2 regions of the Bradyrhizobium sp. CCBAU 51745 genome follow, and region 2 is predicted to be linked to the other one. Evidence: predicted binding sites of a transcription regulator. Region 2 holds the regulator's gene; the other holds the start of a gene.
What was found. Region 2 encodes LexA, which represses DNA repair genes until DNA is damaged. Its sites were predicted from a motif close to TGTTCNNNNTGTGTTCNG; they were not measured.

Region 1 (3,405 bases), on a different contig from region 2:
CGCCGACGGCGATGCAGGGCTGCGAGACCGGTCCGATCTCGCCGCGGGCGACCACCGCAGCCGCCAACAGGGGAACCACCGAGGCCAGGATCTTGAAACGCAACATGACGCTCTACTCGCCGGGCCCGTACCGGAACTAGTGGGCCTTATGGTTTGCAGAGCGTAAAGGAAACTCGTTACCACCGGGTTGACGCGCACCGATGATCAGGCGAGCTGGCGCACATCCTCCGCGAGTGCCCGGTAGGACAGCGCTTCGGCCAGATGCAGCCGGCCGATCTTGTCGGTGCCGTCGAGATCGGCGAGCGTGCGCGCCACCCGCAGCACCCGGTGATAGCCGCGTGCCGACAGCCGCATGGTTTCGGCGGCATCGCGCAGCAGCTTTTGCCCCTGCGCGTCGGGTCGCGCAATGTCTTCGAGCACCGACGCCGGCGCCTCGGCATTGGTGCGAACCTGCGGCAGGCCCGCCTGTGCGTAACGCGCGAGCTGGATGTCGCGCGCCGCCGCCACGCGCGCGGCGACTTCAGCGGAGCCTTCGGTCGGTGGCGGCAGGATCAGATCGGCTGCGGTGACCGCCGGGACCTCGATGCGCAGATCGATGCGGTCCATCAGCGGGCCGGAGATGCGCGCCTGGTAATCGCCGGTGCAGCGGTCGATGCGGCCGCGCTTGCAGGCATAGCCGGGCTCGAACGCATTGCCGCAGCGGCAGGGATTCATCGCGGCGACCAGCATGAAGCGGGCAGGGTAGGTGACGCGGTGATTGGCGCGCGACACCGAGACCTCGCCATTCTCCAGCGGCTGGCGCAGCGAATCCAGCACGCGCGGATCAAACTCGGGCAGCTCGTCGAGAAACAGCACGCCCTGATGCGCCAGCGAGATCTCGCCGGGCTTTGCCCGCGCGCCGCCGCCTGTCAGTGCGGCCATGCTGGCGGAATGATGCGGCGAGCGGAACGGCCGCCGCGACGTCAGCGCGCCGCCCTCGATTTCGCCCGCGACCGAGGCAATCATCGAGACCTCGAGCAGTTCGCTCGGCGACAGCGGCGGCAGGATCGAGGGCAGGCGCGCGGCCAGCATGGATTTGCCGGCGCCGGGCGCGCCGATCATCAGCAGGTGATGGCCGCCGGCGGCTGCGATCTCCAGCGCGCGCTTGGCGCTCTCCTGGCCCTTGATGTCGCGCAGATCGAGCAGCGAGCTTGCGGCCTCATGCACTTTCGGCACGGGCCGCGACAGCACCTGCGTGCCCTTGAAATGGTTGGCGATCTGAATCAGCGAATGTGCGGCGACGATCTGGATATCAGGGCTCGCCCACGCCGCCTCCGAGCCGCAGGCGGCGGGGCAGATCAAGCCTTCCTCGCGGGTGTTGGCGCCGATCGCGGCGGGCAACACGCCCGCGACAGGCGCGATCGAGCCGTCGAGGCCGAGCTCGCCGAGCACGGTGAAGCCGGCCAGCGCATCCGGCGGGATCGCGCCGATCGCCGCCATCAGCCCGAGCGCGATCGGCAGGTCGTAATGGCTGCCTTCCTTCGGAACGTCGGCGGGCGCGAGATTGACGGTGATGCGGCGTGCCGGAAGCGCCAGTCCCGAAGCGATCAGCGCCGAACGCACCCGCTCGCGCGCCTCCGACACCGCCTTATCAGGCAGGCCGACGATGGCGAAGGCCGGCAGGCCCGGCGCGACCTGCACCTGCACGTCGACCGCGCGGGCCTCTATACCCTCAAAGGCGACTGTCGAAACCCGCTGGACCATGCTGCCCCCCTTGCACAATCAAGGGTAGCAGACCGCAATCGCCCTGACAAGAACAATACAGGAACATGGGCGAGGGCCGCCGGACCCCTAACTTCAGGTAAACGGGATCAGGACATTAAGCTTCGACTACGCCTCGAATGCGAGTGGCTGCGCTCAGCACATCCCAACACATGTCCGCTACTCCTGAGGCTGCGGGATGGGCCGTGATCTAACGGGTGAAGAATTCAAATGCTTGCAAATCGCCGTAGAAGCGAACGTCGGGTGTGCAGCCGGCTGGCCAAGATTCATTTTGGCGCGGGCTCGCTGCCGCGGGACTGCACGATCACCGATATCTCGGACGGGGGCGTGAAAGTGGTGGCGGAATTTCTCGAAGTGCCGCCGCAGTTCACGATCATCTTCGCACCGGATTACTCCCGCCAATGCCGCCTGCGCTGGCGCATCGGCTGCGAGTTCGGTGCGGAATTTACCGACTAGGTCACATAAGGAGGCGTCCTTAACGGGACTTTAGCGTTAATCGGTGAAGCATCTCTGATCAGTCCGCCGGCGGTGATCAGAGTATGTTCAAGCGTTCGTCCCTTGCCCCCTCCCCGGCGAGATTCCTGCTTCCCGCACTCGCGGTGCTGGCCCTCGGCGGCTGCCAGACCACCGGCCTGGATGACGTGACCGGTGCGCTCGGCGGCCGGCCCGAACCTGTCGCCGCGGCCGACGGCAAGCCGGAGATGGCCGCCTTGCGCGAGCGCTATCGCGCCAAGCCTGATAATCCCAATATCGTTCTCGAATATGGCAAGGCGCTGCGCGACAGCGGCCAGCATGCCCAGGCCGTTGCCGTGTTCGAGCAGGCGGTGCTCGCCCATCCCAGCAACAAGGCGCTGCTCGCCGGCTATGGCCGTGCGCTCGCCGACAATGGAAATTTCCAGCAGGCTTTTGACGTGCTGGGCCGCGCGCATTCGCCCGAGGATCCTGACTGGCGCATCCTGTCGGCGCAGGGTGCGGCGCTCGACCAGCTCGGCCGCAACGAGGAAGCGCAGCAATATTACGCCGCAGCGCTGAAGATTGTGCCCGAGGAGCCGACCGTGCTGTCCAATCTCGGCCTGTCCTACATGCTGCAAAACAATCTGCCGAAGGCCGAACAGGTGCTCGGCCGCGCCTATCAGCGCAATCAGAACAATGCGCGGATCCGTACCAATCTCGCGCTGGTGCTGGGATTGCAGGGTCGCGAGACCGAGGCCGAAATCCTCGTGAAGGCCGATCTGCCGCCGGACCAGGCCGCGGCCAAGATCACGGCGCTGCGGCAGCTGCTGGCGAAGAAGCAGCAGCAGCGGGCGGAGAAATAATCCGCCGCCGCTGTTTGATGCCTACGACGCCTTGCGATGCGGCGCGGATCCGCGCCCGGTTTTGCCCTTCAGCTTCTTCAGCAGCGGTCCGAGCAGCGAGCGCTTCGGTTTCTTCACCTCGCCGCGCCCGGCGAGCCGGTTGGCCATGATCTGGAACAGCTCGGTGGTGCGGTGGCTCTTGGAGACCTCCGCGATCATCTGGCCGTTATTGGCCGCGGTCGAGAACAGTTTCGAATCGAACGGAATCACCGCGAGCGGCTGGCTTTCCATGGTCTTGGCGAACGCCTTGACCTCGATCTCGGCGCGCTTGTGCATGCCGACCTGGTTG
Region 2 (3,405 bases):
GGCGTCGTTCCCGCCGGCGCCGATGCGGTCGTGATCCAGGAGGACACCATCGCGGACGGCAAGCGCATCACGATCAAGGAAGCTGCCCTCACCGGGCGGCACATTCGCCCCGCCGGGATCGACTTCCGCGAGGGCGACGTGCTCCTGCGCAAGGGCGCACGGCTGACCGATCGGGACCTTGCGCTCGCCGCGGGCATGAACCATCCGCAGCTGAGCGTTCATCGCCGTCCTAAGGTCGCGATTCTCGCAACCGGCGACGAGCTTGTGATGCCGGGCTCGACACCCGGCCCCGGCCAGATCGTCTATTCCAATGGCTACGCCCTGCACGCCCTCGCCCGCAGCGAGGGTGCCGACACCATCGATCTCGGCGTCGCCGCCGACACGCTTGCCGCCACCACCTCGGGCATCCGCCGCGCCCGCGAATCCGGCGCCGACATCCTGATCACGACCGGCGGAGCGTCTGTCGGTGACCACGATCTGGTGCAGCAGGCGCTTCGGCACGAAGGTATCTCGATGGCGTTCTGGAAGATCGCGATGCGGCCGGGCAAGCCGATGATGAACGGGCAGCTCGGGCCGATGCGCGTCATCGGCCTGCCCGGCAATCCCGTGTCATCCTACGTCTGCGGCTTCCTGTTTCTGGTGCCGCTGATTCGCGCGCTGTCGGGCCGCTCAATGATTCATCATCGCCGCGAACGCGCCGTGCTCGGTCGCGACCTCGGGGCCAATGACCAGCGCGAGGATTATCTGCGTGCGCGTCTGGAGACGCGGGACGACGGCACGCTCGTCGCTCTTCCCGTCAACCACCAGGATTCCTCACTGTTGGCGAATCTCGCTGCGGCACAGGCACTTCTCGTGCGCGCGCCGTTCGCACCGAGGGCCGCTTCCGGCACGCCTTGCGAGGTGTTGCGACTGCCGGAGTGAGCGCGCCGACGCAACCGTCCCGCGAACTTTGTCGCGTTCACGGTAAATTAAGCAGTTGCGGAACATGTATCGAACATATAGTGTCCGTTCATGATTTGTTTCGAGCATGTAGCGGCTTACTGCTGAATTCAGCGTCTGGGAATCGAGCGACATCGTCAGGGGGATTTTGGTCGAGATGTTAACGCGCAAACAATACGAGCTCCTGCGGTTCATCAGCGAGCGATTGAAGGAAAGCGGCGTGCCGCCCTCCTTCGACGAGATGAAGGATGCGCTCGACCTGCGCTCCAAGTCGGGCATCCATCGCCTGATCACTGCGCTCGAGGAGCGCGGCTTCATCCGCCGCCTGCCCAACCGGGCCCGCGCCATCGAAGTGATCAAGCTGCCTGAACTCCAGGCGGCTGCCGGCAGCCGTCGCGGCTTCACGCCGAGCGTCATCGAGGGCAATCTCGGCAAGGTGCACACGATGTCGAGCCCGCCCGTCGATGAGGGCGAACGCCCTGTCGCAGTTCCCGTGATGGGCCGGATCGCGGCCGGTACGCCGATCGAGGCCTTGCAGACGCGCAGCCACACCATCAGCGTCCCGCCCGACATGCTCGGCGCGGGCGAGCACTACGCGCTCGAAGTCCGCGGTGATTCCATGGTCGATGCCGGCATTCTCGATGGCGACATGGCGCTGATCCAGCGCAACGAGAGCTGCGACACCGGCGATATCGTGGTGGCCCTGATCGACGACGAGGAAGCCACGCTCAAGCGTTTCCGCCGCCGCGGCGCCTCGATCGCGCTCGAGCCGGCAAACGCCGCCTACGAGGTCCGGATCCTGCCGCCCAACCGGGTCAAGATCCAGGGCAAGCTGATCGGGCTGTACCGCAAATACTGAACGCGGCGCACGTCGCCACCTGGCAAGCACGCCCTCAAGATCGGAGCGGACGATTGTCCGCTCCGGCTGGTTGGTTTTTCTGGTTTTGCACTGATTATCCGGCCACCTCTCCCGCGCTACATCCCCGGCACGCCATGACGAAGCACGCATCGCTTCGCAGGCCTTGCGAGACCGAGGAGACCGCCATGCGCAAGATTATTCTGAGCACCGTCGCGATCGCGCTGATCGCAATATCAGCGTCGCAAACCTTCGCTGCGCAGCCGCAGCATCACGTTCGCAGGGCGCCACAGGCGACGAACGAACAATTCCGCAGTGCCCGCAACGCCGTCGGGCAACAGGCGCAGCCGGCCTGGCCTTATTCGGGTTGGTCGGCACCGGCTGGGCGCTAACGAAGAAGCTCTCGGAATGCACGGAAGCAGTCTTTGTTCCTCGGATGTCTGAAAAAGAAATTGTGATGGCAGCCTGCAGACTCAAGCCGCAGATTTGCCCCCAACATGGCATATGATCGCAGGCTTCCACTCTGATAGAGGCCTGCGCCTCAGAAGAGGCGCGGGTGCTCTATCGCTGATGAGGAGCACCCGATGTGTGACTATAGCTTGCATGCCGTCGCGACGCGTCCCGCAGAGGTCGGCGAGACGATCGTCACGACAACCTTCCGCGGCACCTCGACGCGCGGCTTCGCCTCCGAAGCCGACATGTCGGTCGCGGTCTGCCTGCTGCCGGGAACGGAGCTCGCCTTCGCCGACAACGTCCGCTACGACAACAGGTGGATCTGGACGCGCACCATCAATTCGCGCGTCGGCAAGTTCGGCAAGGTCGATCCGCACATTCCCGATCGTCATCACGACGCGATCGAATTCCCCGATGGCAAATACGTGCTGGTGACCCAGCTCGTCGAAGGCCAGCGCGCAACCGTGCTGCAACTGCCGGTGACCCAGCCGCTCGGTGAGCGCGAGCACAAGCCGCAAGTTGTCGCCGACAGACAGCCGACACCTCCGGGCCTGCCGATCGGTTGAACCGGCCAAAATTGGGCATGATCTCCGCGCAAACGCGTTTTCGCGTTTGTCGCGCCGGAGAACCGCTCCGCGCTTGTCCGGATCATGCCTCAATCCTCGGCCTGAAGGTCGGCCTCGGACGGTGTTGCGTCCTTGGCGCGCGGAGCTGCGGACCGCGGCATGAGGGTCCCTTCGAAATCTCCATCGCCGGCCGCCGCCGGCGACCAGGGGCGGTTTGCGCCTCTCGCCCTCGCCGCCGCAATGGCAAAGCCATCGCCGCGACGTGTCAGCGCCAGCGCGCCCTGGCTCGCCAGACGCGGCCGATCGATCACCATCCCGGTGCAATCCGGCGGCGCAGGCTTTGCCGTCACCACCAGGGCCGCGCGACCGCAATCATCAGCCAGCGCGTCGATGCGGAGCGCCAGCGCGACCATGCGGCCGTCGGCAAGCGGCGTCACGCAGCCGGCATCGTCGCACGACACGCCGTCGCCGAGCGAGGTGCTCGCCGCATCGCGCGAATCAGCGTCCGCTGCAAGCCACTCCTTCAGCAGGAAATTGTCCTTCTTCGCCCTGATCAGGTGCAGCTGCCCGTCCCTGGCGCGCACCGCGACG

Region 1: XH98_RS25245 (YifB family Mg chelatase-like AAA ATPase) is a predicted target of LexA. The motif match lies at 1,792-1,809, and genes of this name have one in related genera.

Annotation. Positions count from the first base shown of each region.
Region 1 is NZ_LBJP01000084.1:138,806-142,210, reverse strand. Features, by position in the region: gene XH98_RS25250 (hypothetical protein) at 1-106, opposite strand, end outside; gene XH98_RS25245 (YifB family Mg chelatase-like AAA ATPase) at 205-1,743, opposite strand; gene XH98_RS25240 (PilZ domain-containing protein) at 1,972-2,217, shown strand; gene XH98_RS25235 (tetratricopeptide repeat protein) at 2,301-3,077, shown strand; gene XH98_RS25230 (AAA family ATPase) at 3,099-3,405, opposite strand, start outside.
Region 2 is NZ_LBJP01000070.1:36,196-39,600, forward strand. Features, by position in the region: gene XH98_RS17235 (molybdopterin molybdotransferase MoeA) at 1-921, shown strand, start outside; gene lexA (transcriptional repressor LexA) at 1,097-1,798, shown strand; gene XH98_RS17245 (hypothetical protein) at 1,984-2,187, shown strand; gene XH98_RS17250 (hypothetical protein) at 2,380-2,814, shown strand; gene XH98_RS17255 (ComEC/Rec2 family competence protein) at 2,904-3,405, opposite strand, start outside.